DNA from 3 places in the Dyella agri genome. Region 2 is predicted to be linked to each of the others. Evidence: riboswitches for the same ligand, from Rfam matches in the RefSeq annotation. Region 2 holds a riboswitch; each other region holds the start of a gene.

Region 1 (10,577 bases), 430 kb from region 2:
CACCGATACGCGCCACGAAGCTCGCATCGTCGACGGTAGCGCGCAGGTAGTCGGTCAGCAGCCGCAGCACCCGGTCGCCCTGCAGGTGCCCGATGCTGTCGTTGATGCTCTTGAAGTGGTCGATGTCGATCAGCAGCAGCACGTGCAACGGCGCGGCCGCGTCGCGCGCACGACCCAGCAATTCGTTGGCGCGCTGCTGGAACGCACGCCGGTTCGCCATGCCGGTGAGCGGGTCGCGCAAGGTCTGTGCCTGCAGCTCGGCGGCATGCCGCCGCTGCGCGCGCAACAGCAGCACGAGCAGGCCGACGATCAGCAGCAGCGCCGCGGCCAGCAGCCCGATCGTCACGTTGATCAGGCGTTGGCGTTGCTGCTGCGCGCGGCGGCGCGCCGCATCGGCCTGCGCCGCCTTGAGCTGCAGGTCCTTCAGCTCATTGGCGTGCTCCAGCTCGCTGATGCGCAGTTCCTTTTCGCGCGCGGCATAGCGCTGTTCCAGTTCAATCTCGATGGCGCGCAGCGCCGGCGTATCGACGTTGCTGGAGAGCTTGGCCGCCTCGCGTTCGTCGGCCAGCGCCTGGCGCAGGTCGCCGGCTTGCTCGGCCATGAGTCCTTCCGTCCTGAGCATGTCGACCAGTTGACCGTTGATGCCTGCCCTGCGTGCCTGCGCCACCGCCGCGCGCATCCGTGTGTAGGCCTGGCGATGGCGACCCAGCGCTGCCTCGGCCATGGCGATGTCGGTGCTGGAATCCAGCGCATCGCTGATGCGCCCCGCGGCGAGCTCCTGCTTCAGCGAGGCCTGGGACAACGCCAGCGCCTCCCCCGCGCGGCCCTGTTTCAGATACATCTTCGCCAGGTTGTCGCCCACCATCACCACCAGCTGCTCCGCATTGGCCTTGGCGTAGTACTGGCGCGCCCGCTCGTAGGCTGCGGCCGCGTCATCCACTCGGCCCAGCGTCGCCAGGGCGATGCCCTCGTCATTCTCGGCATCGCCCATGCCGAAATCGTCACCGAGCGCGCGATAGGCCTCCGTCGACTGATGGCACAACGGCAAGGCCTTGGCCGCCTTTTCGTCGAGCGCATAGGCATCGCACAGCTGAAAACGCGCCCAGGCCGCGATGCCGGGATCGGCGTGGCCCAGTACCTTGTCGGCAGCCCGCAGCGCCTCGCCTAGGCCGTCGCCCACCCCGTTCGCGATGTCGTGCCGGGCCCGCAGGAAACCCGCGGCGGCAGCGGCCACCGGGTCGTGCGCTACCGCGGCCAGGCCATCGAGCCGCAACGTGGCCTCGGCCAGCGCGGCATCGTCGTTGCTGTTGATCGCGGCGGTGCCCATGCCCCACAGCAGCTCGCGCTCACGCGCCGGCTGCAGGGTGGTACCCGCTTGGTCGAGCTGCTGGCGAACCGCGGCGATCAGGCCATGTGGATCGGCCACGACTTGCTCGCGGAATCCATTCATGGATGCCGCGACGGCCGGCATCGCCACCAGCGCCAGCAATAACCCCAGCCACGGCCCCCTGCGCATCCCAGGCCCATTCCCTGTCAAGTACCACTCGTCGCGATCATAGCTTTTCCGGGCGCCGGTCACACTCTCCGCCTACAATGGCGGGATGCAGATTGGCCCCTACCGCCTCGACCCGCCGCTGGTGCTGGCCCCCATGGCCGGCGTCACCGACAAGCCGTTCCGCCTGCTGTGCAAGCGGCTGGGCGCCGGCCTGGCCGTGTCGGAGATGACCACCGCCGACCCGCGCCTGTGGCACACGCGCAAGTCGCTCAGGCGGATGGACCATGCCGGCGAACCCGAACCGGTGAGCGTGCAGATCGCCGGCTACGACCCGGCGATGCTGGCCGAGGCCGCACGCTTCAACGTGGCCAACGGCGCGCAGATCATCGACATCAACATGGGCTGCCCGGCGAAGAAGGTGTGCAACGTGTGGTCCGGCTCCGCCCTGCTGCAGGACGAGCCCCTGGTAGCACGCATCTGCAAGGCCGTGGCCGATGCCGTGGCGGTGCCGGTGACGCTGAAAATCCGCACCGGCTGGGACCGCGAGCACAAGAACGCACTCAGCATCGCGCGCATCGCCGAGGACGCGGGCATCGCCGCGCTCGCTGTGCACGGGCGTACCCGTGCCGACAAATACGAGGGCGAAGCGGAATACGAAACCATCGCCGCAGTGAAGGCCAGCGTGCGCATCCCGGTGTTCGCCAACGGCGACGTGACAACACCCCGGCAGGCCAGGCACGTGCTGGACGCCACCGGCGCCGATGCGCTGATGATCGGCCGCGGCGCCCAAGGCCGGCCATGGATCTTCCGCGAGATCGCCCACTTTCTCGCCACCGGCGAGCAGCTGCCCGAACCGACACCGGACGAAGTGGCGGCGATCCTGCTCGGCCACCTGGAACACCTCTACGCCTTCTACGGCGAACAGGGAGGCGTGCGCATCGCGCGCAAGCACCTCGGCTGGTACGCGAAGGACCGCCCGGAAAACGCCGCCTTCCGCAGCGTGGTCAACCGCGCGGAGACCGCGACCGAGCAACTCCGCCTGACCCGCGACTACTTCGCCGCGCAGTCGGCCGGCGAGCGCCTCGCCGCCTGATATCCAGAGCTTGTCCGCAATCTACGGGTGCCCAGTACCCGTAGATTGCGAACAAGCGTTCAAGCAGCCAGCTCCTGCGGCAACTCCACCATCGTGAGACGCAACCGCGGCGGCAGCTCGGCCTGCACCTCGCCGCGATGACCGAGCAAGCGCAACGTGCCGTCCATGTCCTCGGTCAGCACGGTGAGGCTTTCCACCCAGTCGCCGTCGTTGGCGTAGATCAGGCCGTCGCGCTGGATCAGTCCGGCGCGGTGGATGTGCCCGCAGACGATGCCGTCGAGCCGGCGCCGCGCGACATCGTCCAGGCCGGCCTGCACGAAACGCTCGATGTAGCGCTCGGCAGCGCCGCTGCGCCGCTTCACGAACTCCGACAGCGACCAATAACGCAAGCCGGCGCGCCGGCGCGCGCGGTTGAGCAGGCGGTTGCAGGTCAGGATGCGGTAGTACAGCCAGTCGCCCAGGCGCTCCTGCAGGCCGCCGAACTGGGTGACGTTGTCGTAGTCGTCGCCGTGCGTCACCAGCAGGCGGCGACCATCGGCGGTGACGTGGACCGCGCGCCGCCGCACCCGCATGCCGGGCAGCATCAGCCCGCACACCCGCCGCAGCGGCCGGTCGTGGTTGCCGGGCACATAGACGATCGCCGTGCCGCGCGCGTGCAACGCGTGCAGCGCCTCGATCACGCGCGCATGCGCGTCGTTCCATTGCGTGCGCCCCTCCACCATCCACCACAGATCGACGATGTCGCCCACCAGGTACAACTGGCGGCAGCGCAGGTTGTTGAGAAAGTCCGCCAGCTCCGCCGCGTGGCAGTGCTTGGTGCCCAGGTGCACGTCGGAAATGAACGCCGTCCGCAACCGCCGTTCGGACGGGGCGGCCGGCCGCTTCATGCCAGCGCGTCCTGCCGGCGTTCCAGGTAGCGCTGGCGTTTGCGCGGTCGCAGCCGCTCCAGGTCCACCTCGATCAATCCGTCGATGGAACCGCTGAAGTCCGGATCCACGCCGAAGGCGAGGAAGCGCGCCCCGCCGGGTTCGCACAGCTCGGTGTACTGCTTGTACAGCATCGGCACCGACGCACCGAGCCGATCCAGCGCCAGCTTCAGCGCGTCGTGTGCGGCGTTGTCGTCGAGCCCGTCGAAGGACGTCGCCGCGGACTCGAAGGCGAACGGTCGGCGGGCATCGGCCAGTGGCTGCGTGCTGCCGTAGTAGCGCTGGTAATACGCCACGATCTGTTCGCTCGCCGCGCGCGGCAATGCGGCGCTGATCGACACCGCGCCGTACAGGTAGCGTACGCCCGGGTAGCGTTGCAGGTACGCGCCGATACCCTGCCACAGGTAGTCAAGGCTGCGGCTGCCCCAGTAGTCCGGTACCACGAAGCTGCGCCCCAGCTCCAGCCCCGCCGCCAACCGCGGCACGGCCGCGTCCGCGTAGCGGAACAGCGACGCGGTGTACAAGCCGGCCAGCCCCGTGCGCGCCAGCGCTTCGGCGCCGCGCATCACGCGGTAAGCGCCAGCGATGCGCGCAGCCTGCGGATCCCACACCAGGATGTGGTCGTAGTACGCATCGTAGGCGTCGAGGTCGCGGCTGCGGCCGGTGCCCTCGCCCACCTCGCGGAAGGTCAGCTCGCGCAGCCGGCCGATCTCCTGCAGCAGCGGCGAACCGCCGATGGCGCGGGCGAGGCGGATCTGCTTGCCGTCGCTGGTAGCGCCGAGCAGTTCGGCGGCGGTCACCGCCGCCGCCAGCACGGCAGCGTCGACCGGCGCCGCCAGCGGCGCGGGACCGCTCGCGGCCACCATTTCGCCGCGACCGAGCGCGTGCAGCGTCTGGCGGATGCGCCGGAGCGCATCCTGTTCGCGCTCCTCGTCGACGACCCTCATCGGCTCGCCGACATGCAGGCGCACCGGCCGATGCCGGCGGGCCAGCATCTCCCGTGCCAGCAATGCCGTCGACGCCGGACGGCACAGCGCGGAGACTCCATAAAACAGCGCCGAATTGCGCGCCTCGATGCGCACCGGCAACACCGGTGCCGACGCACGGCGCGCGAAGCGCAGGAAGCCGGGGCGCCAGCGCGTGTCGCTCACGCCGCGCAGACCCAGCCGCGAGACCTCGCCGGCCGGAAACACGATCACGCACTGCCCGTCGCGCAGTGCGCGTTCCACCCGGCGCAGGCTGGCCGCGCCGGCGCTGCCGCCGAACACGCGCACCGGCAGCATCAGTTCCGCCAGCGGTTCCACCAGCGCCAGCATTTCGTTGGCGACGATGCGCACGTCGCGCCGCACCCGTCCCACCATGTCCAGCAGCGTCAGCGCGTCGAGCGCGCCGCACGGATGGTTGGCCACGATCAGCAACGGTCCTTGCGCGGGTATCCGCGCCAGCGCGTCCGTGTCGACGTCGTAACGCATTTCCAGCCACCGCATGCTCGCCTCGACGAAGGCAAACCCGCGCAGGTGGCCGTGCTCGGCGCAGAAGGTGTCGATGCCGTCGAATCCCGACCAGCGCGCCAGCCCGTGCAGCAGCGGCACGGCCAGACGTCCGCGCCCGCCGCGGAACCAGTGCGGATAGCGTTGCTGCACACGCTGCTCGATCGCTTGCATGGCGACGACCCTCGGCTTGGCCCGTCGCAAGATTGCGCGGCTACCGGGACGGCCGCGTTGCGCTCCCGCGTCAGCCGCGTGACAAGGCTCCCGGCGCGTGAAGAAAGGGCAACCGGCGCATGCTTATTCCGGCGCGCGAGCCGCGGGCGCGGCGACGTGGAAACCGTAATCCGCCAACACCGTCGTAAGCGCCGCGATCCAGATCGCATAGCCCGCCGGGCTCATATGCAAGCCGTCCGCACGGAACAGCTGCGGTTGCGGTTTGCCCTGCGCATCCAGCATCCGCGAGGCGACATCCACGAAGCGCACGTCGCGCTGCGTCACTGCCCATTGCCTGATGAGCTGGTTCGCCTCGCGCATCCGCGGCCACAGCGACCAGCGCGCCAGGCTGGGCTTGATCGAGATATAGGCCACCGGCGCACCCGGCAGATCGCGCCGCACGCGCGCCACGAAGGCACGGAAATCGCCGGCCACCTGCTGCGGCGACAAGCCCTCTTCGATGTCGTTGTCTCCTGCGTACATCACGATCAGCGCGGGGTGGTACGGCACCGCGATGCGGTCGGCGTAGTAGGTCGAGTCGGCGATGGCCGAGCCGCCGAAGCCGCGGTCGATCACCGGCACGCCGGGAAAGTCACCGGCCAGCGTGGGCGTCCAGAAGCGGATGGACGAGCTGCCGATGAACAGCACCCCGTGCGGCGGCGGCGGGTCGATGCGGTCGTGCGCCACGAAGGCGTCAATGTCGGCGCGCCACTGCGAGGGCGCGGGCGGATGCCCGTCGGCCGCCACCGCTACCGACACGACGAGCAACCAGGCCATACCCAACAGCCAGCGGACGCCTGTGCGCAGGGAATGCTTCATAGCAAAGCTCCACGGATGCGAACCGGCATTATGCAAATCCGTTCGTTGACGGATGCCCGGCGACAGGCGTAATTTGCGCGTCGCCGAGGTTTCCATCCTTTCATCCGAATGAAAGGATGGAATGAAGAGGGAAGCCGGTGCGAATCCGGCGCTGCCCCGCAGCGGTATGTGGAAACGACCTCCGTCACCAGCACTGGGTGCGACGCATCTGGGAAGCGACGGACAGTAGGCACTCTGTCCACGAGCCCGAATACCTGCCTCGGCCGGAAGCGGCATCGCCGCATCCGTCCGACCTGGCGTCTCCGCGGGGAGACACCGGAGCCGTGCGCAGCCGCCCAGGCTGTGCCGGCTCTGCCTGCCCGCGGCCGCGCCGGTTCGCCCGCGGGGGCGAAGGTCACCGGCCGGCCGCCACGCCGACCACCCTTCGTTCCTCTTTGCCCATTCATGCAAGAGGAATCATCCATGTCACTCGTTACCCACCTCGGTTTTCCGCGCATCGGCCTGAAGCGTGAGCTGAAGCGTGCACTGGAAACCCACTGGCAAGGCGATACGCCAGCCGGGGCCCTGCTCGATACCGCCCGCACGCTGCGCGCGCGGCATTGGCAGCTCGCCCACGACGCCGGCGCCGATGTCGTGCCCTGCAACGACTTCAGCCTGTACGACCACGTGCTCGACACCGCCGTGCTGTTCGATGCGATTCCCGAGCGCTATCGCCCGGTGTTCGCCGAAAGCCATCTGGACGGCTATTTTGCAATGGCCCGCGGCCACAAGCGCGGCGGCCACGACCTGCACGCGCTGGAAATGACCAAGTGGTTCGATACCAACTACCACTACCTGGTGCCCGAGTTGCATGCCGGCCAACGCTTCGCCCTGGTCGGCGACAAGCCGCTGGCGGAATTCCGCGAGGCCCGGGCGCTGGGCCACCACGCACGGCCGGTACTGCTGGGTCCGGTTTCGTTCCTGCTGCTGTCCAAGACCGTGGACGGCAGCGACCGGCTGGCCTTGCTCGACGCCCTGCTGCCTGCCTACGTCGAACTGCTGCGCCAGCTGGCCGCGGCCGGCGCCGACTGGGTGCAATTGGACGAGCCCTGCCTGGTGCTCGATCAGGACGCCGACGATCACGCCGCCTATCGCCGCGCCTATGCGGCGCTGGCGGAGGCCGGCGGCCCGAAGATCATGCTGGCCAGCTACTTCGGCGCGCTGGGCGACAATCTCGCGCTCGCCGCCGGTTTGCCGGTGGCCGGCCTGCACGTCGACCTGGTGCGCGCGCCACAGCAGCTCGATGCCGTGCTCGGCGCGCTGCCTACCGATCGCGTGCTGAGTGCCGGCATCGTCGACGGCCGTAACGTGTGGCGCAGCCGCCCCGAGCGCGTGCTGCCTTTGTTGCGCAAGGCACGCGCACACCTGGGCGCCTCGCGGCTGTGGCTGGCATCGTCCTGCTCGCTGCTGCACGTGCCGATCGATCTCGATGCCGAAACCGCACTCGCTCCGGCGCGCGGCGCCACGATGGCGTTCGCACGGCAGAAGATAGAGGAATTGCGTGTTTACGCTGACGCGCTGGCCGGCCACACGGAAGCCGAAGCTGCGCTGCAGGCGCAACAAGCCCTGCTCGATCGCCAAGCCCAGCAGCCAGGTGTGCGCAATCCCGCAGTGCGTGGCCGTCTGCGCGAACTGAGCCCACAGATGGCGTTGCGCCGATCACCCTATGCTTCGCGGCGTACAGCACAGACCGAGTCGCTGCCCCTGCCGCCGCTGCCCACCACCACGATCGGCTCGTTCCCGCAGACCGATGAACTGCGCAAGGCACGCGCGGCACACCGTGGCGGCAAACTGGACGATGCCGCCTACGAGGCGCGGCTCCAGGCCGAGGTGGAGCGCGTGGTGCGCTTCCAGGAGGAAATCGGCCTGGACGTGCTGGTGCATGGCGAGCCCGAGCGCAACGACATGGTGGAGTACTTCGGCGAGCAGTTGGACGGCTACCTGTTCACCAAGCTCGGCTGGGTGCAGAGCTACGGCTCGCGCTGCGTGAAGCCGCCGGTGATCTGGGGCGATGTGGCGCGACCCGCACCGATGACGGTGCGCTGGTCGACCTACGCGCAATCGCTCACCGGGCGGCCGATGAAGGGCATGCTCACCGGCCCGGTCACCATGCTGCAGTGGTCGTTCGTGCGCGATGACCTGCCGCGCGAAACCGTGTGCCGACAGATCGCTCTGGCGCTGCGCGACGAGGTGCACGACCTCGAGGCGGCCGGCATCCGGGTGATCCAGATCGACGAGCCCGCGCTGCGCGAAGGCCTGCCGCTGCGCCACGCCGACTGGCCGAACTATCTGGCCTGGGCGGTGGAATGCTTCCGCATCACCGCCGGCGGCGTGCGCGACGCCACCCAGATCCACACCCACATGTGCTACTCCGAGTTCAACGACATCATCGAGGCGGTAGCCGCGATGGATGCCGACGTGATCTCGATCGAGACCAGCCGCTCACGGATGGAACTGCTGGATGCCTTCGTGCGCTTTCGTTACCCCAACGGCATCGGCCCCGGCGTGTACGACATCCATTCGCCGCGCGTGCCCACGCAAGAGGAGATGCTTGAGCTGCTGCGCAAAGCACTGCAGGTGCTGCAGCCCAGCCAGCTCTGGGTCAACCCCGATTGCGGCCTGAAGACCCGCGGCTGGCCGGAGGTGGAAGCGGCGCTGCACGGCATGCTGGCCTGCGCCCGCCAGCTCCGCGCGGAACTGGCGCCTACCATGGCCTGAGTCCGCCGGCCGGCGGCTCCGCGGCGGGGCCGCCGGCCATTCGGACGTCTGAACGCGCAGCTAACCGGCAGGCCGCCAGAATCTCGGCCGGCTGCAAAAGCCGGGACGGCGTTGTATGATGCCGCTTCTTTTATCTCTTTATCCGTACACGAGGATATAATCGCGATGTCCAGCCACCTGTTCACCTCCGAGTCCGTCTCCGAAGGCCATCCGGACAAGGTCGCCGACCAGATCTCCGACGCCGTGCTCGACGCGATCCTCGCGCAGGATCCGCGCGCCCGCGTGGCCTGCGAAACCATGGTCAAGACCGGCGTGGCGATCGTCGCCGGCGAAATCACCACCAGCGCCTGGATCGACCTCGAGGCGATCACCCGCAAGGTGATCCTCGACATCGGCTACAACTCCAGCGACGTCGGTTTCGACGGCGCCACCTGCGGCGTGCTGAACCTGATCGGCAAGCAGTCGCCCGACATCAACCAGGGCGTGGACCGCAAGAAGCCCGAGGAACAGGGCGCCGGCGACCAGGGCCTGATGTTCGGCTACGCCACCAACGAAACCAAGGACTACATGCCGGCGGCGATCCACTATTCGCATCGCCTGGTCGAGCAGCAGGCCAAGGTCCGCAAGAAGAAGAACTCGCCGCTGCCGTGGCTGCGCCCGGACGCGAAGAGCCAGGTCACCCTGCGCTACGACAACGGCGTAGCCACCGCGATCGACGCCGTGGTGCTCAGCACCCAGCACGATCCGGGCGTGAAGCAGAAGGATCTGATCGAGGCCGTGCGCGAGCACATCATCAAGCCGGTGCTGCCGGCCAAGCTACTGCACAAGGGCACCAAGTTCCACATCAATCCGACCGGCAAGTTCGAGATCGGCGGCCCGGTGGGCGACTGCGGCCTGACCGGCCGCAAGATCATCGTCGACACCTACGGCGGCTGGGCCCGCCACGGCGGCGGCGCGTTCTCGGGCAAGGATCCGTCCAAGGTGGACCGCTCGGCCGCCTACGCTGCGCGCTACGTGGCCAAGAATATCGTGGCTGCCGGCATCGCCGACCGCTGCGAAGTGCAGGTGAGCTACGCGATCGGCGTGGCGCACCCGACCTCGATCTCGGTCACGACCTTCGGTACCGGCAAGATCAGCGACGACAAGATCGAGAAGCTGATCCGCGCGCACTTCGACCTGCGCCCGTACGGCATCCTGCAGATGCTCGACCTGATCCATCCGATGTACCAGCAGACCGCCAGCTACGGCCACTTCGGCCGCAGCCCGGTCGAGGTCAAGGGCAAGGACGGCAAGGGCTACACCGCGTTCTCGTGGGAAAAGACCGACAAGGCCGAGGCACTGCGCAAGGCTGCCAAGCTGAAGTAAGCCGCCGCCACACGCCCTGGCGTAGCGCCGCAGGCGCGACGTCAAAGGACGAAATCGAAACGGGCCGCATGATGCGGCCCGTTTTCGTTTGGCGCTGGCGCAGGGAAACCGGCTTACGGGTTGAGCATGCGGATCGCCTCGTCGCGCACGCTGCGCATGGCAGCGTTGAGCGTCTTAGGGTCCATCGCGATCACTGGATCCATGTAGCGCTGGCGCACTTCGGTCGCCGCGCCGGTATCGCGCAGCTTCGCCAGCACCGAGTACAACCGCGAGGCGCTTTCGATGGTGTGCGCATCGCGCAGGCCCAGCAGTTGCTCGCGCTGTTCCAGCGCCTGCCGGTAGGCGTCGCGCGAGGCGTCCCAGTGATGGGCGTCGTCCTCGATGTCGCCGATCAGGGTGCGCGTGGCGGAAATCAGCGG
Region 2 (10,577 bases):
TCGGCGTGCGTTGCAAGGCAAGCGAGCGGGCTTGCCGAGCGCAGCGGGTCTGCAAGCCGGTATCCGTCGCCGGTAGCGCGGCGCGGCGCAGCCGGCGGGCGAGCCGGTGCTGGTGGACCAAGGCAGGTGCCTGGGCCAGCAGCAAGGCCAGCCACAAGGTGACCAGCGCCGCGCGCCAATGGCTGGCCAGCCAGCCCGGCGTGGCATCGGCGCGAGCCGATACATCCTGGGCGGGCGTCGCAGTCGGCAGGATTGCCGTAGAAGCAGCCGCTTGTTCGATGTCCGCGGCGACGGGGAGCGAGCGAGCGGTTTCGGCTTCGGGCGCAGGGGACGCGATGCGCTGCGGAGCGAGAACGGCAGGTGCTGCTGCAGTAACCGGCGGCGCCAGCAGCGGCAGTCGGATCGGCGCCTGCCAGCAGAGGCCCAGCAGTACCTGCAGTCCCACCAGCCACCACAGCGCGCAACGCGCGGCGGCGGGCAGGCGCGGCAAGGCGCGGAGCAACAGCGCCACCACGGCAACCAGCACGATGGCCTGCAGCGAAGTCCAGGCCAGGCGTTCCAGCAGCAGGGCGGCCAGATGATCGAGTGTCGCCATCTCACTTCTCCTTGCGCGTGGTCTGCAGCCGCGCCACCAGCGCCTGCAGTTCGGCCAGTTCCTCGTCGCTGACTTCGCCGCGCTCGGCCATCCATGCCACGAACGGCGACACCGAGCCGCGCAAGGTGTTTTCCACGAAGCTGTCCACTGCGCGGCGCATGGCCTCGCCCGGCCCGGTAGCGGTGCTGTAGCGGTACATGCCCTGCGCCTGGCGGCGCTTGAGGTAACCCTTGGCGCGCAGGCGCTCCATCATGGTCAGTACGGTGGAGCGCGCGAGGCCGTGCGCTTCGCCGAAGCCGGCGGCCATTTCGCCTACGGAGACGGGCTCGTGGGCGGCGAGATAGCGCAACAGGGCAAGTTCCTGGTCGCCGATCGAAGGTCTGGACATGCGGGTACGCCTGGCTTGACTACACGTGTCGCCAAACTACGCCTGGCGACACGTGTAGTCAATAGGCCGTGGCGGCGCTGCCGGTGCCGGCCGCGTTTGCCGTCTCAGGCGAGTACCGAAGCGGCATCCACGATGAAGTGCGCGATGATGTTGACCCACAGGTTGCGCCGCCACAGATAGAGCAGCGAAAAGGCCAGGCCGCCGGTGGCGACGATCAGCTCGTGGCTCCAGCCCCAGTAGGCCACGTGGTCGATGGTGAACACGGTGAGCGAGAGCAGCAACGCGATGGCGCGGCTGCCGCTCAGCTCCTCGATCCGTTGCATCGCATAGCCGCGGAACATCACCTCTTCGGAAACCGCGGCGCGCACGGTCGAGATGAAGCGCCACCACCATGGCGTGGCCAGCAGGGCGTTGCCGCTGGCGGCATCGCCGAGGTGCAGCGCGGGCAGGATCAGGAAGTACATGGCGCCGAGCACGGCCAGCACGGCCAGGCCGGCCGCCACGCCGATCAGCGTGTTGCCGATGCCAGGCTTGCGGAAGCCGATGGATGACAGCGGCCGCCGCTCCACCTTGCGCACGTAGAGCAGCATCGCCGCGATGTAGATCCACCAGATCGCCTCGTTGCCGACGAGGTGCCAGGTGTCGGCGAACTCGTGATCCCAGATGCTGAAAGGCAGGCTGACCACGCCGAGTGCGAGCAGTAGACCGGTCAGCGTGATGAGCCAGGTGCGACGTTCGACGGTTTTGAGACGGGCGGCCAGGACCTGCATGGGTGCTTTCTCCGGAGCGGGAAGCGGGGATGGGTATGGCTCAGGCGCGCGGCCGGCTTGCGCGCGCTTCGACGACGATGCGAATGAACTGGTCGATGGCCTGCGTCGTCTGCCGGCGGTCGCCCGTGCTCATCAATTCGATGAAAAGGCCGTCGAAGACGGCGACACAGAGCGTGGCGAAGACAGGGTCGCGCTCTTGCGCGGGAAGCAGCGCGAGCACCAGCTCCGACCAGTGCGCGTTGTTGCGCTGCAGGTACTGCGCGTAGATGTGCGGATTCTGGACGGCGAGGATCTGCAGCTCGTAGAGCAGCTTCAGGTAGGGGTAGTTCTTCTCGGCGATCGCCCAGTCCCACAGCAGCCTGAGCGGCTGCTTCGGCTGTCCGTTCGCCGACCGTCGTTCGAGCAGCTGCGAAAAGGACTGCCGCAGCCGCGTCTGCATGGTTTCGAGGACTTCGGCGAGCAGCCCTTCCTTCGACCCGAAGTGGTAGATCAGCAGGCGGGCGCTGGTGCCGGTGGCCGCGGCGAGCGGGCGCAGCGAAAGATCGGCCAGACCGTGCTCAAGCAGGTAGGCAACAAGGGATTCGACCAGGGCTTCTTTACGCGTCTGCATGTAACGAACGTTACATGTAACGTTCGTTACAGGTCAAGCGGGTACATGCAGGCTCAGAACGCCATGTCGAACGCCACTTCGCCCTCCACGCCAACCTGGTAGGCGGAGACGCGGCGCTCGAAGAAGTTGGTGACTTCCTGCACGTCCTGCAGGTCCATGAAGTCGAACGGGTTCTTCGCGCCGTACTTCTTCGACAGGTCGAGCTGGGCCAGACGCTGGTCGGCCACGTATTCCAGGTACTGGCGCAGGTCTTTCACCGACAAGCCCACCACGCCGCCGGACAGCACGTCCTCGGCGAACTGCGTCTCGCAGGCGATGGCGTCCTCCAGCATCTCCTCCACTTGCGCGCGCATCTGCTCGTCGAACAGATCGGGTTCCTCGGCGCGCACGGTACGCACCACGTCGAAGGCGAAGGCCATGTGGCAGCTCTCGTCGCGGAACACCCAGTTGGTGCCGGAGGCGAGACCGTGCAGCAGGCCGCGCGAACGGAAGTAGTAGACGTAGGCAAACGCGGCGAAGAAGAACAGGCCTTCGATGCAGGCGGCGAAACAGATCAGGTTGAGCAGGAACTGGCGACGCTGTTCACGCGTCTCCAGCCGCTGCAGGTTCTGGATGGAATCGATCCACTTGAAGCAGAACTCGCCTTTGGCGCGGATCGATGGAATGTTCTCGATCGCCGCGAAGGCTTTGGCGCGCTCGCCCTGGTCGGGAATGTAGGTGTCGAGCAAGGTGAGGTAGAACTGCACGTGCAGTGCTTCCTCGTAGAGCTGGCGCGACAGGTACATGCGCGCCTCGGGCGCATTGATGTGCTGGTACAGGTTCAGCACCAGGTTGTTCGACACGATGGTGTCGCCGGTGGCGAAGAACGCGATCAGGCGGTGGATCAGGTGGCGGTCGGCCGCCGACATCTTCGTATTGAGGTCGGTGGTGTCGAGCGAAAAATCCACCTCGTCCACCGTCCAGGTGTTCTTGATGGCATTCCGGTACATCTCGTAGAACGCCGGGTAGCGCATCGGGCGCAGGGTCAGTTCGAAGCCGGGGTCGAGAATGTGCTGGGCGCGTTCGGGTTGGGCGGACATGGCGGTTCCTAAGGTCGGTGCCGGGCGATCCTTCTCCCTGCGGGAGAAGGTGCCCCGAAGGGGCGGATGAGGGTTCGGGGCCTGCCGCAGCGTTTGCGCAGGGCCGAACCCTCACCCCCAACCCCTCTCCCGATGGGAGAGGGGAGCAGGCGGCGTTACTGGCAGGCTTCGCAGTACTCGGGGTTTTCCAGCGAGCAGAACACCGCCGCCGTCGCCTGTTCCTGATCCGCCACCGGCTTGGCGGCCGGAGCAGCCGACACCGTGGTCTTGGCGATCTTGGTGGCCGGGCGCGAACGCAGGTAGTAGGTGGTCTTGATGCCAGACTTCCACGCGTACATGTACATCGAGCTGAGCTGGCCGATGTTCGGGTTTTCCATGAACAGGTTCAGCGACTGGCTCTGGTCGATGTAGGCGCCGCGCGCCGCGCCCAGGTCGATCAGCGCCTTCTGCGGCAGCTCCCATACCGTGCGGTAGATCGTGCGCAGGCGCTCGGGGATCGCCGCGATGCCCTGGATCGAACCTTCCGCCAGTTTGATCGCGTCGCGCACTTCCGCCGTCCACAGGCCCAGCGTCTTCAGCTCCTCGACCAGGTGCCGGTTCACCACCAGGAAATCGCCCGACAGCGTCTCGCGCTTGAACAGGTTGCTCACCTGCGGCTCGATGCATTCGTAGCAGCCGGCGATGGAGGCGATGGTGGCGGTCGGCGCGATGGCGATCAGCAACGAGTTGCGCAAGCCCTTGGCCTTGATCGACTCGCGCAGCGCATCCCAGCGGGCTCGATCGTTCGGTGTGGCGTTCGGCCAGTAGTCGAACTGCAGCTCGCCGTTCGCGGCGCGGCTCTCGGCGAAGCCGGGATGCGCGCCGTGTTCGGCCGCGAGCTCGTTCGACTGCGACAGCGCGTTGAAGTAGATCTCTTCGGCGATGCGGGTGGAAAGCTGCAGTGCTTCGGCCGAATCGAACGGCAGGCGAAGCTTGAAGAACACGTCCTGCAGGCCCATCACGCCCAGGCCCACCGGGCGCCACTTGCGGTTGGCCGTGGCGGCGGTGTCGATGGGATAGAAGTTCAGGTCGATCACACGGTCGAGCTGGCGCACCGCGGTGCGCACCGTCGCGGCGAGCTTGGCGAAATCGAAAGCGACGCTGCCATCGACGTTCGGCACCACGTGGCGGGCCAGATTGATCGAGCCCAGGTTGCACACTGCCGTCTCGCCGGCGTTGGTCACCTCCAGGATCTCGGTGCACAGGTTCGACAGGTGGATGACGTTTTCCGCCTTCGCGGTCTGGTTGCTGGTGGCGTTGCTGCGGTCCTTGAAGGTCATCCAGCCGTTGCCGGTCTGCGCCAGCGTGCGCAGCATGCGGGCGTACAACTCGCGCGCCTTCACCTTCTTCGCCGCCAGGCCGTTCGCTTCGGCTTCGCGGTAGGCACGCTCGAAGGTCTCGCCCCAGCTGTCGACGAAGTGCGGCACGATCTTGGGATCGAACAGCGACCACTCGCCGTCGCTCTCCACGCGGCGCATGAATTCGTCGGGGATCCAGTTGGCGAGGTTGAGGTTATGCGTGCGGCGCGCCTCGTCGCCGGTGTTGTCGCGCAGTTCGAGGAATTCCTCGATGTCGGCGTGCCACGGCTCCAGGTACACGCAGGCGGCGCCCTTGCGCTTGCCGCCTTGGTTCACCGCGGCCACCGAGGCGTCCAGCGTCTTCAGCCACGGCACCAGGCCGTTGGAGTGGCCGTTGGTGCCCTTGATCAGCGAGCCGCGCGACCGCACGCGCGAATAGGCCAGGCCGATGCCGCCGGCGAACTTGCTGAGCTTCGCCACATCGGCGTACTTGTCGTAGATCGATTCCAGCGAGTCGGTCGGCGAGTCGAGCAGGAAGCACGAGCTGAGCTGCTCGTGCGCGGTGCCGGCGTTGAACAGCGTGGGCGAGCTGGCAATGTATTCCAGCGAGGACAGCAGGCGGTACAGCTCCAGCGTCTCGCCGATCTCGCTGCCGCCCAGCGCGCAGGCGATGCGCATGAAGAAGTGCTGCGGCGTCTCGATCACCAGGCGCTTCTGCGGATGGCGCAGCAGGTAGCGGTCGTACACCGTGCGCAGGCCGAAATACTCGAAGCGGCGCGTGGCCAGCGTATCGATCGCGTCGTTGAGCTTGCGTGCGTTCGCGGCGACGAAGTCGCGCAGGCGGTCGTTGAGGATGCCCAGTTCGGCGCCGCGCGCGATCGACTGCGAGAAGCTCTGGATTTCCTGGCCGCTCACTTCCTTTTCGATATAGGCGCCGAGCAGGCGCGCGGCGAGCTGGCCGTATTCGGGCTCCTCGGCGGTGAGGGCGGCGGCGGTGCGGATCGAGAGCTGGTCCAGCTCCTGCGTGGTGGCGCCGTCGTACAGGCCGCCGATGGTTTTCAGCGCCACGCGCAGCGGGTCGACCGCATGCAGGCCTTCGGCGCTGCGGGTCACCGCGCGCACGATCTTGTTGACGTCCACCGTCTCCTGGCCGCCATTGCGCTTGGTCACGCGCATCTGGCCGGGGTTGTGCGGCGGGGTGAGGGCGAAAGGTTCGGCCGGGGCGGCTTGTTGTTTTTCTTGTGTGGCAGGCATCGGGGTTTCGCTGGTGGGTGCCGTGGCCTCGTCGGCCCCGGCGGAAAACACGGACGGCTCCGCGCGGGCGCCGGAACGCTCGCGGGCGGCGGTATCGAGAGGCTGCATGTCGGTGACTCCAGACCGTGGTGATCAACCACCTGCTCCCGCGCGCAGGGCTGAAGTGGCGGTTGCTCGCGGACGGTCGCGCCATCGGGCGGCAAGCCCGATGATCCGACGCGCCTCCCCGCGGAAGCCGTCACCACTCGGCATGGCGCTCCGGCCATGCCGTGTCGGCAGGTCTTCGGACTTGCGGACATGGGCCTTGCGGCCCGCCTACTTGCCTTCGCTTCCCGGCCGCTGCGAGCCAGTGCGATCTCAAGGCGTTCGTTTCCGCTTACCGCTGCGGGGCAGTTCCGGATTCGCACCGGATTCCCTTTTGAGCCCGGCCGACGATCGCGTCTGGCAGGGCACCGACAAGCACAACATATCGGGTTGATCGGGAGGGGTCAACCCAATAACTTGTGTACAAGTCGGTGGATAAGTGCTCTCGACCCGCAGCATGGCAGGGCCGCGCGGCGGCGGTCGCGCTGTCTGGTCGACAGGGGTGGGGCTGCAGTCTGGGTGTGCGGCGCCGGCTTTCGGCGCGAAGCCGGGCGGGCCGCTGCAGGGCGGGCGGAAAGCGCCTGGACGGGTTACAGCGCGTCCTGGTCCAGCTCGCCGGTACGGATGCGGATCACCTGCTCCAGGGAACTGACGAAGATCTTGCCGTCGCCGATCTTGCCGGTGCGGGCGGAGTTCTGGATCGCCTCCAGCACGCGGTCGAGCTGTTCGTCGGCCACCGCCGCCTCCAGCTTGATCTTGGGCAGGAAATCGACCACGTATTCGGCGCCGCGGTACAGCTCGGTGTGGCCTTTCTGGCGGCCGAAGCCCTTCACCTCGGTCACCGTGATGCCTTGCACGCCGACCTCGGCCAGCGCCTCGCGCACGTCGTCGAGCTTGAACGGCTTGATGATCGCCACGACCAGCTTCATGGGGTGTCCTCGACAAGGGCGTCCGGCGTGACGCGGACCGCCATTGTGCCTTTACGGCCTTCCGCTGTCGCGGGAGCGTTGGCTGTAGGAAAATCCCTACACCAAATCACGGAGTCGGCCGATGGCGCGTCCATCTTTTGTTCACGGATACTTTTCCCCGACAAGTTCGAGGCGTCGTCCATGATGGACCGACTTGATATCGACCAGCTGGCACGACGCCTGGCATCGTTGGTTCCGCCCGGAGTGGCACAGGCGCAACAGGATTTGCGAACCAATTTCCACGATGTCCTGGCGCAGGGATTGCGCCGCCTCGATCTGGTCACCCGCGAGGAATTCGACGTCCAGAGCCAGGTGCTTGCACGCACCCGCGCCAAGGTCGAGGAGTTGGAGCGACGCGTGGCCGAACTCGAGGCCGCTGCCGCCACCCGCGGGGACTAGCACGACCAAGCCTCCCGGGAGCCGCCCCCGATCTGTCACCCTCACCCCGAGCTAACGGTCGGGGGCGGTTATTTCTTACCAGACGCCGCGAATGGAGTCGCTCGATGCTCGTGTGTGACGGCGATTTCCGCGCGCGCGTGCAGCCGATGGCTCCATGAGCCTCGCCGTCACCCTCAGCCGCGCCCAGGAAGGCATCGCCGCACCGCAGGTGATGGTCGAGGTGCATCTTTCCGGCGGCTTGCCGGCCACCAACATCGTGGGCCTGCCCGAAGCCGCCGTGCGCGAGGCGCGCGACCGCGTGCGGGTGGCGATCCAGAACACCGCCTTCGAGTACCCCGGCCGCAAGGTCACCGTGAACCTGGCGCCGGCCGAGTTGCCCAAGGACGGGGGCCGCTTCGACCTGCCGATCGCGCTAGGCATTCTCGCCGCCAGCGGCCAGGTGCCGCGCGAGAAGCTGGACGACTGCGAATTCCTTGGCGAGCTGGCGCTGAGCGGTTCGCTGCGCAGCGTGTCCGGCGTGTTGCCGGCGTTGCTACGGGCGCGAGCGCGTGGCCGCCGCGTGGTGGTGCCGCGCGCGAACGCCGCCGAAGCCGCGCTGGTGTCGGAAGTGGACGTGCGCGTGGCCGATACCCTGGCCGAGGTCTGTGGCTGGCTGCGCGGCGCGCAGGATCTGCCGACACCGACGGGTGTGTCCAGCGAGGGCGGCATCCACGACGGCCCCGATCTGCGCGATGTGCGTGGACAATTGCAGGCCCGGCGGGCGCTGGAGATTGCCGCCGTGGGCGGCCATCACCTGCTGCTGGTGGGGCCGCCAGGCACCGGCAAGACCATGCTGGCCGAACGCCTTCCCGGCATCCTGCCGCCGCTTTCCGAATCCGAGGCGCTGGAAACCTGCGCGGTGCTGTCGGTGGCCGGCCAAGCCACCGATCCCGCACGTTGGCGGCGCCGGCCGTTCCGGGCGCCGCACCATACCGCCTCGGCGGTGGCGCTGGTGGGCGGCGGTTCGCAGCCGCGGCCGGGCGAGATTTCGCTGGCGCACAACGGCGTGCTGTTTCTGGACGAGCTGCCGGAGTTCAGCCGTCACGTGCTGGAGGTGCTGCGCGAGCCGCTGGAGTCGGGTTGCATCGTGGTTTCGCGCGCGGCGCGGCAATCCACCTTTCCCGCGCAGTTCCAGCTGGTGGCAGCGATGAATCCGTGCCCCTGCGGCTACGCCGGCGATCCGCGGCGGCAATGCCGCTGCACGCCCGAGCAGGTCCAACGTTATCGCGCGCGGATATCCGGACCGTTGCTGGATCGTATCGATCTCGCGGTCGAGGTGCCGCCCCTGCCGTTGCGCGAGATGGATGCAGCGCGTGGCGCGCGCGACGAGGATTCCGCCACGGTGCGTGCTCGCGTGCTGCGGGCGCGACGGCACGCCCTGATGCGCGCGGGACGGCCCAACGGGGAGATCAGCCATCGCGAGCTGGAGCGCGATTGCGCGCTGGGTTCGGCAGAACGGCGCTGGTACGAGCAGGCGCTGGAGCGGCTGGGGCTCTCCGCGCGCGCCTATCATCGCGTGTTGCGGGTGGCGCGCACGATCGCCGATCTCGATGGCGGCGTCGCGTTGCTCGAACGCGAACATCTGGCCGAGGCATTGCAGTACCGGCGGATGTAACGCAGGCGTGGTGGGGAAGAGTGGGGCGGCATGCATCGAAGGCGCTCCGTTGTTCTCTCGCGCTTCACGCTTCTTCCCCCATTTCTCGTTCTGGACGCGCCGCGTCCGTGCGTGCTCCGATAACCACCCGAACGGCAGACAAGGATCGCGATGGGCATCGAACCGGGCCTGATGCTTACCGGCATGCTGGTGATCGGCTTCCTGTGCCAGTGGCTGGCATGGCGGGTGAAGCTGCCCGCGATCGTGTTCCTGCTGCTGGCCGGCCTGCTGCTGGGACCGGTGAGCGGCCTGCTGCATCCGGACAAACTGCTGGGGCCGTTGCTGTTCCCGATGGTGTCGCTGGCGGTGGCGCTGATCCTGTTCGAAGGCAGCCTCACGCTACGCTTTCATGAATTGCCCGGCATCGGCAGTGCGGTGCGCGGCCTGGTGAGTTACGGTGCCTTGCTCGCCTTGCTGCTGCTTGCCGCGGCGGCGCATGTGGTGGCCGGCACGGCTTGGCCGATCGCGCTGTTGTTCGGCGCGCTCACCTGTGTCACCGGACCCACCGTGATCGCACCGATGCTGCGCACGCTGCGGCCGAACGCGCGCATCGCCAACACGTTGCGCTGGGAAGGCATCGTGATCGATCCGCTGGGGGCGCTGTTCGCGGTGCTGATCTACGAGGCGGTGGTATCGCGCCAGGAAGGCCACACCCTCGGCGTATTCGTCGCCACGGTGGGGTGCGGTGTGCTGGTCGGTGCGCTGGCCGCGCTGCTGCTGGGTCTCCTGCTGCGGCGCCAGCTGATTCCCGAATACCTGCAGAACTACGGCACGTTGGCCGTAGTGCTTTTGGCCTTCACTGGTTCCAACGCGGTCGCGCACGAGTCGGGCCTGCTCACCGTGACGATCATGGGCATCGCGCTGGGCAACATGCGCGGCGTGCACATCGACGACATCCTCGACTTCAAGGAGCACCTCACCACGCTGCTGGTGTCGCTGCTGTTCGTCCTGCTCGCGGCGCGGCTGCCGTGGCCGTTGCCGGGGCACCTGTTGTGGGAAGGTCTCGCGATCTTCCTGTTTGCCCAATTCGTGGTGCGGCCGCTCACCGTACTGGTTTCCAGTCTCGGCAGCGCGCTGGACTGGCGCGAGCGCGCGTTGATCGGCTGGGTGGCGCCGCGCGGCATCGTGGCGGCCTCGGTCTCGGCGCTGTTCGCCTTGCGCCTGCAGGCGCTGGGCGTGGCCGGCGCTGAGGTGCTGGTGCCGCTGGTGTTCATCCTCATCATCGGCACCGTGGTGCTGCAGAGCGCCACCGCGCGGCCGCTGGCGCTGTGGCTGAAAGTGGCTGAGCCGGAACCGCGCGGCGTGCTGATCTTCGGCGCCGATACGGTGGCGCGTGGCATCGGCAAGGCACTGCACGAGGCAGGCTTTCGCGTGGTGCTGGCCGACGACGATCACGACGG
Region 3 (10,577 bases), on a different contig from region 2:
GGGATTACCACAGCAAGGATCAATGCAAAAGTTTTCATGGCATCACCGCCGGAAAATGGGAAAACTCCGCCCTAGTCGGCGCCATCATGTGTCGAATTGATCCATTTAAACACTGGCTATAGTGGTGGGTTACCCAAGAAGCCGCAGCCATTTTGCGCGTAACCAACTGAATATGAAGTACAAATGGAAATTTTCCTGAAAGAGATTTCCTTTGACCCCAAGGTCCAGCACCCTCCGGTTCGATCGTTGAGTGCAACAGCTACCGTTTAGCGCTTGGCCACGCAAGAGAAAAGTAACTCGGGCGCCCAAAAGGGCACACGAAACCGCTTCGAAACTCACCCTATGCCAGGTGAGCCTTCGCCTCCCTTGCTACAGGCCTTCCCTGGCCCGTCGAGGTTCAGCGCGCCGCGGGGCTATAGCGCAAGGTCAGGTACCAGGTGCGGCCAGGCTGGTTGAAGTAGTACACGGTCTCGTAGTCGTGGTCGAAGGCGTTGGCCAGCTTGGCCTCGATCTGCCAGTCCGGCGTGAAGTGCCAGCTCGCGCGCAGCGCCAGCGTGCTGTAGCCGCCGAGGCGGTGCGTATTGGCGGCATCGTCGTAGCTGCGGCCCGCGGCGTACCAGGTGGTACCGACGCCGAACGCGCCGAAGCGGCGATCGATGTCGATGCGCGCCATGCGTTCCGGGCGGCGCGGCAGCAGGTTGCCGCTGTTGGCATCGGCCACGGCGTTGCCCACGTCCTTGGGCTGCTGCAAGGTGAGATAGCCCTGCACCTGCCAGCCGTCGAGGTTCACGCCGACCTGGCCTTCCAGGCCGCGGATACGCGCCTTGCTGACGTTGAAGGGCACGTAGTTCTGGCTGGGATCGAGCAGGATCAGGTCGTCGATCCGGGTCTGATAGGCGCTCAGGCCCCAGTTCCAGTTTTCCAGCTGCTGGGCCACGCCCAGCTCGGCACTGCGCGACTTCTCCGGCTTCAGGTCGGGGTTGGCCGACGGGATGCCGTAGTACGGCGGGTAGTACAAGTCGTTGAAGGTCGGGGCGTGGAAGGCTGTGCCGTAGCTGGCGTACACGCGCAGGCCGTGGTCGAAGTGGTAACCCCAGGAGGCCGCACCGGTGTCGTGGTCGCCGTACTGCTGGTTGTGGTCGTGGCGTACGGAGAGCTGCACTTCATTGCGGCCGAACGTGCCCTGGTACTGCGCGTAGGTGCCGGTGTCGTCGCGCTTGTCGGCGAGGTAGCCGGTGCTGCTGTCGATATGCTCCTGCTGATAGTCCACGCCCACCGTCAGCAACTGGTTCGAAGCGAGCGCGATGTCGTTCTGCCACGAGAACTGGTTGCGCCGCGAGTTGAAGTAGCCGGTCTGCGCCCGCGGGTAGTACGCGCCGTAGTAGGTGCCCTGGTAGTAGGTGGTGGCGAGATCCTTGCTCTGACCCGCGTTCAACGTGACCTGCCACGCTTCCAGCGGCGAGAAGCTCAGGCGCGCGCCGGCCACGCGCTGCTCGTTGACGGCATCGTTGCCGCCGTACGGGCTGCCGGCATAGTCGACGTCGTTCTTGCTGCGCAGCCAGGTGAAGGCCAGCTCGGTGCCGTTGTCCCAGCGGTAGCCGGCATTGGCCGCGCCATTCCAGTTGCGGTAGGCGTTGTCGCGCGAATCGTCCACGAAGCAGCCCGCCATCGCTTCCGCCGCGCCCATCTTGCAGCCCGGGAAGCCGCTGGTGTGTTCGCCGCCCAGGCTGAGGTTGTACCAGGCGTGCTGGTCGCCGCCGGACAGGCCGGCCTGGCTGCCGAACAGGCCATGGCTGCCCGCGGTCACGCTCAGCGACGGCGCGATGCCGCCATTGGCCTGGCCGTGACGGGTGAAGATCTGGATCACGCCGCCGATCGCGTCGGCGCCGTACAGGCTGGAGCGCGGGCCGCGCACGATTTCGATGCGCTCGATCTGCTCTACCGGGATCTGCTCCAGCGAAGCGAAGCCGGCGGTGACCGAGCCGACGCGCACGCCGTCGATCAGCACCAGCGTGTGGGTGGAGTTGGTGCCGCGCATGAACAGCGAGCTGGTCTGGCCCATGCCACCGCTCTGGGTGACGTTCACGCCGGGCAGGCCGGTGAGCAGGTCCAGCACCGACACCGGCTGCAGCCGCTCGATGTCGGCGCGGGTGATCACGGTGATCGAGGACAAGGCCTCGTCGGCGGTGATCGGCGTGCGGGTGGCGGTGACGATCACCGGTGCCAGTGCATTGGCGTCGTTCTGGTCGGCCGCGTAGGCGGAGGGTAGGCAGCACAGCAGTGCCGCAGCCAGCAAAGTCTTCTTCACGTCTCGTTCCTCGGCCGCACACCCGCGCGGCACATCGTATTCAAGGGCCGGCGAACGGAAACGGGGGCGGGAGCAGGCAGGTACGGCAAGGGCCGGACGCGTCTGTCCAGCCTCGCCCACCGCGAGCCAGCAGTCTTGTCCGGGCCGGTCTCCGGGCTCGCGAGCGACGCCGTATGCGTCGGTGGCGGCGCCTTCCCGTGCCATCGGGCACAGTGGCGACAAGCCGCACCTTGACTCGCTTACCGTTGCGGGGGCAGCGCCGGAATGATGGTGGAATCACCACGCACCGGCTTCCCGTTTCATCCTTCGGGCGACGGCCGTCGGGACACCTGAACCGGGAAAGTTTAACTTTGGGCGGCCATACGCGGCAATGTGCCGGGCCATGGCGCCTGCGCGCCGCTACGAGGAGCGGCCGCCGATCCAGCTCTGCCGCACGCGGCAATCGGCATCCATCGCGACGAGATCGGCGCGCCAGCCTACGGCGATGCGCCCGTGACTGGCGCCGAGACCGAGGAAGTCGGCGGGATAAGTGCTGGCCATGCGCACCGCCTCGTCCAGCGGCAAGCCGAGCATCTCGACGGTGTTGTGCACGGCGGCCGCCATGTCCAGCGCCGAGCCGGCGAGCACGCCGTCCGCGGTCTGGCAGATACCGTCCTTCGCGATGATGGTTTCGCCGTTCAACACGTAGCTGGGATCGTCCGCACCCACTGGTGGCATCGCATCGGTAACCAGCAGCGTCTTGCCGCGCGGCTTGGCAGCGACGGCGTTGCGCAGGCTGGCCGGATGCACGTGGTGGCCGTCGACGATGATGCCGCACCAGCTGCCGGGATCGTCCAGCGCCGCGCCCACCACGCCGGGCTCGCGGCTGCCCAGCGGCGTCATCGCGTTGAACAGGTGGGTGAACCCGCGCACGCCGGCAGCCAGCGCGGCGCGGATGGTGGCGTGGTCGGCGGCGGTATGGCCGGCATTGACGACCACACCCGCGGCGGCGAGCCGCGCGATGGCCGCGTGCGACACGCGCTCGGGTGCCAGCGTCACCAGGCGCACGCCGCGATGCGGCGCGCACAACAGTTCGAGTTCGTCCTCGCCGGGCACGTGGAACCATTTGGGATCGTGCACGCCCTTGCGCTCGGGTGCGAGGTAGGGGCCTTCGAGATGGATACCGAGCAGGCCCGGCACGCCTTCGTCGAAGGCCTGCTCCACCGCGGCCAGCGCGGCGCGCATGGTGGCGGTGCTGTCACTGATCAGCGTGGGCAGGAAGCCGGTGGTGCCGAACTTGCGGTGCGCCGCGCCGATGGTGCGGATCGTCTCCACCGTGGGTGCGGCGTTGAACAAGGCGCCGCCGCCGCCGTTCACCTGCGTGTCGATGAAGCCAGGCACCAGCAGGGCGCCGCCGAGGTCCCGCACCTGCGCCGCGCGCACGGCGGCGTGGTCATCCGGCAACAGTGCGGCGATGCGTTCGCCCTCGACCAGCACAGCGAGATCGTCGCGCCAGCCGTGGGCGGTGAGGACGCGGGCATTCGCGAGGGCGGTGGTCATGGCAGTCACACCGTTTCCGTAACCTTGTTGAGATGCGGCGGCACATCGGGATTGAAGCCGCGGCGCAGCGCCAGCTCGCTGGCGGCGCGGTAAAAGCTCTGGATGGTGAGCAACGGCGTGCACAGCGCGGGCAGGCCGGCGGCCAGCGGCAGGAAGCCCTCACCGCTGCGGCCCGGCGCAGCCACCAGCACCTGAGCGCCGCGGCCACGGAATTCGTTCGCCACGGCCAGCGTGCTTTCCAGCGTGCCGTCGTCCTGGGCGAAGCACAGCACCGGGAAGTCCGGGCCGACCAGCGCCATCGGGCCGTGCTTCACCTCGGCCGCACTGAACGCCTCGGCATGCAGGCCGCAGGTTTCCTTGAACTTCAGCGCCGCCTCCAGCGCGGCAGCGAAGCCGAAGCCACGGCCCACCACGAACAGGTTGTGCGCGCCGGCAAGGCCATCGACCAGCGCCGACCAATCCGCGTCCCAGCCCGCGCGCAGGGCGCCGGGCAGGGCTTCCAGCGCGGCGCACAGCTTCGCGTCGCCATGCCAGCGCGCGCACAGGTGCAGGATCGCGGCCAGCGCGGCGAGGTAGCTCTTGGTGGCGGCCACGCTGCGCTCAGGGCCGGCGTGCAGCGGGATCACCGTGTCGGCGACGGCGGCCAACGGCGAGTCCTCCACGTTGACCATCGCCACCACGCGCGCGCCGGCGACCTTGGCCGCCTGCGCGTTGCGCACCAGGTCGGGGCTCTTGCCCGACTGCGAGATCGCGATGAACAGCGCGCCTTCCCACTGTTGCGGCGCGGCGTACACCGAGGTGACCGAGGGCGAGGCCGAGGCGGTGACGATGCCGAGCTGGGTCTCGAACACGTATTTGGCGTAGGCGGCGGCGTGGTCGGAGCTGCCGCGCGCGCAGGTGACGATGAAACGCGGCGGCTGCGCGCGCAGCGCGGCGGCCAATTCGCCGACCACGCGCTCGTTGGCGGCGAACTGGCGTGCCACCACGTCGGCGGATTCGTGCGCTTCGCGGAACATCAAGGTGTCGCTGGCGTGCATGGTTTTCTCGTGTCGGGGGTAACGTCGCGCCGGGCGCGACGGGGGATCAATCGGCGTGCAGCTCGGCCACGAAGTCGTAGATGTCGCCGCGGTACCAGGAGCAGGTGAACTCGACCACGCGGCCGTCGTCGAGGAAGCTGCGCCGCTCGATGTTGAGCCCGGCACTGCCGGCGGCCACGTGCAGCAGGCGTGCGTGCTGCGCGCCCAGCGACACCGCGCGCAGGCGCTGCAAGGCGCGTTTCGGACGGCAACCCAGCGATTCCAGCACCTCGTACAGCGAATCGCGCACCAGCATCGGGTCGGGCAGCACGCTGGCCGGCACCACGGTGCGCTCGATCGCCAGCGGCTCGTCCTGGCCGTAGCGCACGCGGTGCAACCGCGCCACCAGCGTGCCGGGCGACAGGTTCATCGCCATCGCCTCCTCCGGCGTCACCTCGCCCACGCTGCGCTCGAAGAACTCCGAGCGCGGGTGCAGGCCGCGGTCGCGCAGGTCCTCGGTGAAGCTGGATAGCCGCGACATCGGCTTGACGATGCGCTCGGCGATGAAGGTGCCGGCGCCGTGGCGCTGGGTAAGCAGGCCTTCCTCGACCAGTCCGGCGATCGCCTTGCGCACGGTGACCCGCGACAGCTTCAGCGCCTGCGACAGGTCGCGCTCGCTGGGCAGCGCCTGGCCCGGCTCGATGTCGCGGTGCTCGACCACGTTGCGGATCGCACGGCGCAAACGCAGGTAAGCCAGCGGCTGATGCGTGGCGGGATCGCGGCAGATGCGGCGGTATTCGCGGGCCAGGGCGGTTTCCATCCTAAGAAGATACCAATAGCAAACCATTGGCCGCAAGCCGCCTGGCCATCCATTTCGACGCCGCGGTGAAAAACCACGCCAGAAGGCGGTCTCCGGGACCCTCATGAATTCGTATGCAGGGCAGTGCTTGCCCTGGTATTTCACTGGTACTATCGTCATGCCACGGGCCGAATCCCCTCCGCCCTGTCCGTTCCCCCCCGTATCGAGGTGTTTGCGTGACGGCTACCTTCCAGAAGGTCGATACCTTCGACCTGGTGATTTTCGGCGGCACCGGCGACCTCGCCCTGCGCAAGCTGCTGCCTGCACTGTTCCATCGCTACGTCGACGGCCAGATCCCTGCCGGCAGCCGCATCATCGGCGTGGCCCGCGAGCCGCTGGACGATGCCGGCTACCGCGCCCAGCTGAGCGAATCGCTGGCCGGCAACGGCGCCGACCCGGCCAAGGTCGACACCTTCCTGCAGCAGGTGTTCTATCGCCCGCTGGATGCGCGCAAGGACGAGGGCTGGGACGCGTTCGCCGCGCTGATCGGCGAGCAGCCCGAGCACATCCGCGTGTTCTACCTCTCCACCTCGCCCGAGCTGTTCGAAGACATCTGCCGGCGGCTCGGCCAGTACGGGCTGAACGGCGGGCACTCGCGCGTGGTGCTGGAAAAGCCGATCGGCCGCGACCTCGCCAGCGCGAACCGGATCAACGACGCGGTGGGCAAGGTGTTCGCCGAGTCGCAGACCTATCGCATCGACCACTACCTCGGCAAGGAAACGGTGCAGAACCTGCTGGCGCTGCGCTTCGGCAACGCCTTGTTCGAACCGCTGTGGAACGCCAGCCACATCGACCACGTGCAGATCACCGTGGCCGAAACGCTGGGCCTGGGCCGCCGCGCCGGCTACTACGACCGCGCCGGCGCGCTGCGCGACATGGTGCAGAACCATCTGCTGCAGCTGCTGTGCATGGTGGCGATGGAGCCGCCAGCCTCGCTGACGCCCGATGCGGTGCGCGACGAGAAGCTCAAGGTGCTGCGCTCGCTCAAGCGCATCGACGAAAGCAACGCCAGCCAGCTCACCGTGCGCGGCCAGTACCGCGCCGGCGTGGCCGAGGGCCAGTCGGTGCCGGGTTATCCGGACGAACTGAACGGTACCAAGTCGGATACCGAGACCTTCGTGGCCTTGAAGGCCGAGATCGAGAACTGGCGCTGGGCCGGCGTGCCGTTCTATCTGCGTACCGGCAAGCGCCTGCCCGAGCGCGTGTCCGAGATCGTGGTGGCGTTCAAGCCGGTGCCGCATTCGATCTTTGACGCCAGCGCGGGCCCGCTGGCGCAGAACCGCCTGGTGTTGCGCCTGCAGCCGGACGAAGGCGTGAAGCTGTGGCTCACCATCAAGGACCCCGGCCCCGGCGGCCTGCGCCTGCGCCACGTGCCGCTGGACATGAGCTTTGCCGAAGCCTTCGGCGTCGCCCAACCCGACGCCTATGAACGCCTGCTGCTCGACGTGGTGCGCGGCAACCCCACCTTGTTCATGCGCCGCGACGAAGTGGAGGCCGCATGGCGCTGGGCCGATCCCATCCTCGCCGCCTGGGCCGCCAGCGGCGAAGCACCGCGCCCCTACGCTTCCGGCAGCTGGGGCCCCAGCGCCTCGGTAGCGCTGATCGAGCGTGACGGCCGCACCTGGCACGAGGACAGCGAATAAGCGCCATGCCCAACGTGACCACGCACAGCTTCACGAATTGCAGCGCCCAGGCCGTGGCGCTGGCCGAACGCGTCGCCGCGCAGCTGCGCGAGGCGATCGCGGCACGCGGCACGGCCGTAATCGCGGTCTCCGGCGGCAGCACGCCTAAGGATTTCTTCGCACGGCTGTCGCGCGAGGCGCTGGACTGGGCGCAGGTCACGGTCACCCTGGTCGACGAACGCTGGGTGCCAGACACCGACGCGCGCTCCAACGCGAAGCTGGTGGAAACCACGCTGCTGCAGAACGCCGCCCGTGCCGCGCGCTTCGTGCCGCTGTACACCGGCACCCCCACGCCCGATGCCGGGCTGGCCGAGGCCGAGGCGCGCATCGCCGCGCTGCCCGCGCCATTCGACGTGGTAGTGCTGGGCATGGGCGAGGACGGCCACACCGCCTCGTTCTTCCCCGGCGGCGACCGCCTGGCCGAAGCACTCGATCCGCAGGGCACGGCAAAGGTACTGCCGATGCAGGCGCCCGGCGCCGGCGAACCGCGTATCACGCTGACGCTGCCCGTGCTGCTGGATACCCGCGCGCTGTACCTGCTGGTCAGCGGCGAGAAGAAGCGCGACCTGCTGGCCGACGTGCGACTGGGGCTGGCGGATGCGAAGAACTATCCGGTGCGCGCGGTGGTGAAGCAGGATCGCGTGCCACTGGCGGTTTATTGGTGCCCCTGACGGAGCGATCGCGGCCCATGGATGGGCCGCTCGTCGGGCAACGGCTTCACCGTTGTGCGACGGAGGTCAGGCCGGCGCAGCCGGGCTGGCCGAGCCTTGCGAGTGCAGGACTGCACTCGCAAGGCATCAGTAAAGGCTTCGCTTTTGGACGGTTCGATAAAAAGCGGGGCCTGTTGCAGGCACGGCAGCAGATCAAGAGCGCCATGCCTGATGCCGACCATGGGCTCCTGCCCATGGTCGGCTCGCCTGTGCCGGGCATAGCCCGGCGCAGGCTCCGCCGAATCAGGCGCAAAGCGCCTGATTCGCGGGCGGGCCTTCCCTGGCCCGCTGCTCGCTCCGCTTGTTGATTCCCGTTGATTCCCGGATTCGTGTCATGACCCTGCACCCCATCCTCGCCGAAGTCACCGCCCGTATCGCCCAGCGCAGCCGCGCCAGCCGCGCTGCCTATCTCGCGCGCATCGACGCCGCGCATCGCGAAGGTCCGCATCGCTCCCGGCTCTCCTGCGGCAACCTCGCCCACGGTTTTGCCGCTTGCGGCGCCCAGGACAAGGCGGCGCTGCGCAGCGGCCACGCGCCCAACCTCGGCATCGTCACCGCATACAACGACATGCTCTCGGCGCACCAGCCGTACGAGCGCTACCCCGAGCTGATCCGCCGGGTGGCGCGCGAGGCCGGTGTCACCGCGCAGGTGGCGGGCGGCGTGCCGGCGATGTGCGACGGCGTCACGCAAGGGCGTGCCGGCATGGAGCTCTCGCTGTTCTCGCGCGAAGTGATCGCGATGGCCACTGCGGTGGCGCTGTCGCACGACATGTTCGACGGCGCGCTGATGCTGGGCATCTGCGACAAGATCGTGCCGGGCCTGCTGATCGGCGCGCTGAGCTTCGGTCACCTGCCCACCATCTTCGTGCCGGCCGGGCCGATGCCCAGCGGCATCACCAACGACGCCAAGACCGCGGTGCGCCAGCGCTATGCCGAGGGCAAGGCCACGCGCGACGAGTTGCTGGAAGCCGAGGCCGCGTCCTACCACGCACCCGGCACCTGCACCTTCTACGGCACCGCCAACTCCAACCAGATGCTGATGGAGATCATGGGCCTGCACCTGCCGGGCTCCAGCTTCGTCAACCCGAATACGCCGCTGCGCGAGGCGCTCACCGAGGCTGCGGTGCATCGCCTCGCGACGATCAGCACGCCGGGCGAGCACCACACGCCGCTCGGCCACATGGTCGACGAGCGCACCATCGTCAACGGCGTGGTCGGCCTGCACGCCACCGGCGGCTCCACCAACCACTTGCTGCACCTGGTGGCGATGGCGCATGCGGCCGGCATCGTGCTGCGGCTGGAGGATTTCGACGCGCTGTCCGGCGTGGTGCCGCTGATGGCGCGCGTGTATCCGAACGGATCGGCCGACGTGAACCACTTCCACCAGGCCGGCGGCATGCCGTTCCTGATCGGCTCGCTGATCGACGCCGGCCTGCTGCACGGCGACGCACATACGGTATGGGGCCGCGGCCTCGACGCCTACCGCAAGATGCCAGCGCTGGACGCCGCCGGGAAGCTGGCGTGGCACGAGGCGAACGAAAGCGGCAACCGCGACGTGTTGCGCCCGGCCAGCGAACCGTTCCGCGCCGACGGCGGCTTGCGCGTTCTGGAAGGCAACCTCGGCCGCGCCGTCATCAAGGTGTCCTCGGTGCCGGGCGACCGGCTGGTGATCGAAGCGCCTGCCGTGGTGTTCCACGACCAGGACGACGTGAAGCAGGCCTTCGACCGTGGCGAACTCGACCGCGACTTCATCGCCGTGGTGCGCTTCCAGGGACCGAAGGCCATCGGCATGCCCGAACTGCACAAGCTCACCCCCACGCTGGGCGTGCTGCAGTCGCGCGGCCATCGCGTAGCACTGGTCACGGACGGCCGCATGTCCGGTGCCTCCGGCAAGATTCCCGCGGCCATCCACGTCACGCCCGAAGCCATCGATGCCGGCCCGCTGGGCAAGCTGCGCGACGGCGACATCATCCGCCTCGATGCCATCGCCGGCACGCTGGAAGCCAAGGTCGACGCCGCCGAGTGGGCCGCGCGCGAACAGGTGCACGCGGACCTCTCCGCGCATCACACCGGCATGGGTCGCGAGCTGTTCGCCAGCCTGCGCAATGCGGTGGGCTCGGCCGACGCCGGCGCCACCATCTTTGCCAGGCACGACCGCCACCACGCCGCCGACGCCTGATTCATCCCCGCAGGAGCGCACAGCGTGCGCTCCTGCGCCAAACCTTTCCCCGCGAGCCTTCCCATGACCCCACAAGACCACAAGCAGACCGTCCTCGCCGAAATCCTCGCGCTCGCTCCGGTGGTGCCGGTGGTGATCATCGAAGAAGTGGCCCATGCGGTGCCGATGGCGCGCGCGCTGGTCGCCGGTGGCATCCGCAGCATCGAGGTGACGTTGCGCACGCCGGCTGCGCTGGATGCGATCCGCGCCATTGCCGCCGAGGTGGAAGGCGCCGTAGTGGGTGT

The links. Region 2 has a riboswitch for cobalamin ahead of ISP14_RS04975 (ribonucleoside-diphosphate reductase subunit alpha). Riboswitches for the same ligand answer to the same signal wherever they lie in the genome.
Region 1: it holds a riboswitch for cobalamin, as region 2 does, so the genes downstream of both, metE (5-methyltetrahydropteroyltriglutamate--homocysteine S-methyltransferase) here and ISP14_RS04975 (ribonucleoside-diphosphate reductase subunit alpha) in region 2, are expected to answer to the same signal.
Region 3: it holds a riboswitch for cobalamin, as region 2 does, so the genes downstream of both, btuB (TonB-dependent vitamin B12 receptor) here and ISP14_RS04975 (ribonucleoside-diphosphate reductase subunit alpha) in region 2, are expected to answer to the same signal.

The regions. Positions count from the first base shown of each region.
Region 1 covers NZ_JADIKL010000002.1:124,687-135,263, reverse strand. The annotation lists gene ISP14_RS03240 (GGDEF domain-containing protein) at 1-1,516, opposite strand, end outside; gene dusB (tRNA dihydrouridine synthase DusB) at 1,602-2,588, shown strand; gene ISP14_RS03230 (UDP-2,3-diacylglucosamine diphosphatase) at 2,648-3,475, opposite strand; gene ISP14_RS03225 (lysophospholipid acyltransferase family protein) at 3,472-5,178, opposite strand; gene ISP14_RS03220 (SGNH/GDSL hydrolase family protein) at 5,302-6,036, opposite strand; cobalamin riboswitch at 6,106-6,312, shown strand; gene metE (5-methyltetrahydropteroyltriglutamate--homocysteine S-methyltransferase) at 6,499-8,793, shown strand; gene metK (methionine adenosyltransferase) at 8,959-10,158, shown strand; gene ISP14_RS03205 (serine/threonine-protein kinase) at 10,272-10,577, opposite strand, start outside.
Region 2 covers NZ_JADIKL010000002.1:556,005-566,581, forward strand. The annotation lists gene ISP14_RS04950 (M56 family metallopeptidase) at 1-595, opposite strand, end outside; gene ISP14_RS04955 (BlaI/MecI/CopY family transcriptional regulator) at 597-983, opposite strand; gene ISP14_RS04960 (CPBP family intramembrane glutamic endopeptidase) at 1,088-1,753, opposite strand; gene ISP14_RS04965 (TetR/AcrR family transcriptional regulator) at 1,794-2,363, opposite strand; gene ISP14_RS04970 (ribonucleotide-diphosphate reductase subunit beta) at 2,417-3,442, opposite strand; gene ISP14_RS04975 (ribonucleoside-diphosphate reductase subunit alpha) at 3,598-6,033, opposite strand; cobalamin riboswitch at 6,291-6,504, opposite strand; gene glnK (P-II family nitrogen regulator) at 6,708-7,046, opposite strand; gene ubiK (ubiquinone biosynthesis accessory factor UbiK) at 7,227-7,484, shown strand; gene ISP14_RS04990 (YifB family Mg chelatase-like AAA ATPase) at 7,639-9,138, shown strand; gene ISP14_RS04995 (cation:proton antiporter) at 9,289-10,577, shown strand, end outside.
Region 3 covers NZ_JADIKL010000006.1:130-10,706, forward strand. The annotation lists gene btuB (TonB-dependent vitamin B12 receptor) at 398-2,308, opposite strand; cobalamin riboswitch at 2,434-2,656, opposite strand; gene nagA (N-acetylglucosamine-6-phosphate deacetylase) at 2,708-3,847, opposite strand; gene ISP14_RS11730 (SIS domain-containing protein) at 3,853-4,884, opposite strand; gene ISP14_RS11735 (GntR family transcriptional regulator) at 4,931-5,683, opposite strand; gene zwf (glucose-6-phosphate dehydrogenase) at 5,899-7,365, shown strand; gene pgl (6-phosphogluconolactonase) at 7,371-8,075, shown strand; gene edd (phosphogluconate dehydratase) at 8,449-10,293, shown strand; gene eda (bifunctional 4-hydroxy-2-oxoglutarate aldolase/2-dehydro-3-deoxy-phosphogluconate aldolase) at 10,357-10,577, shown strand, end outside.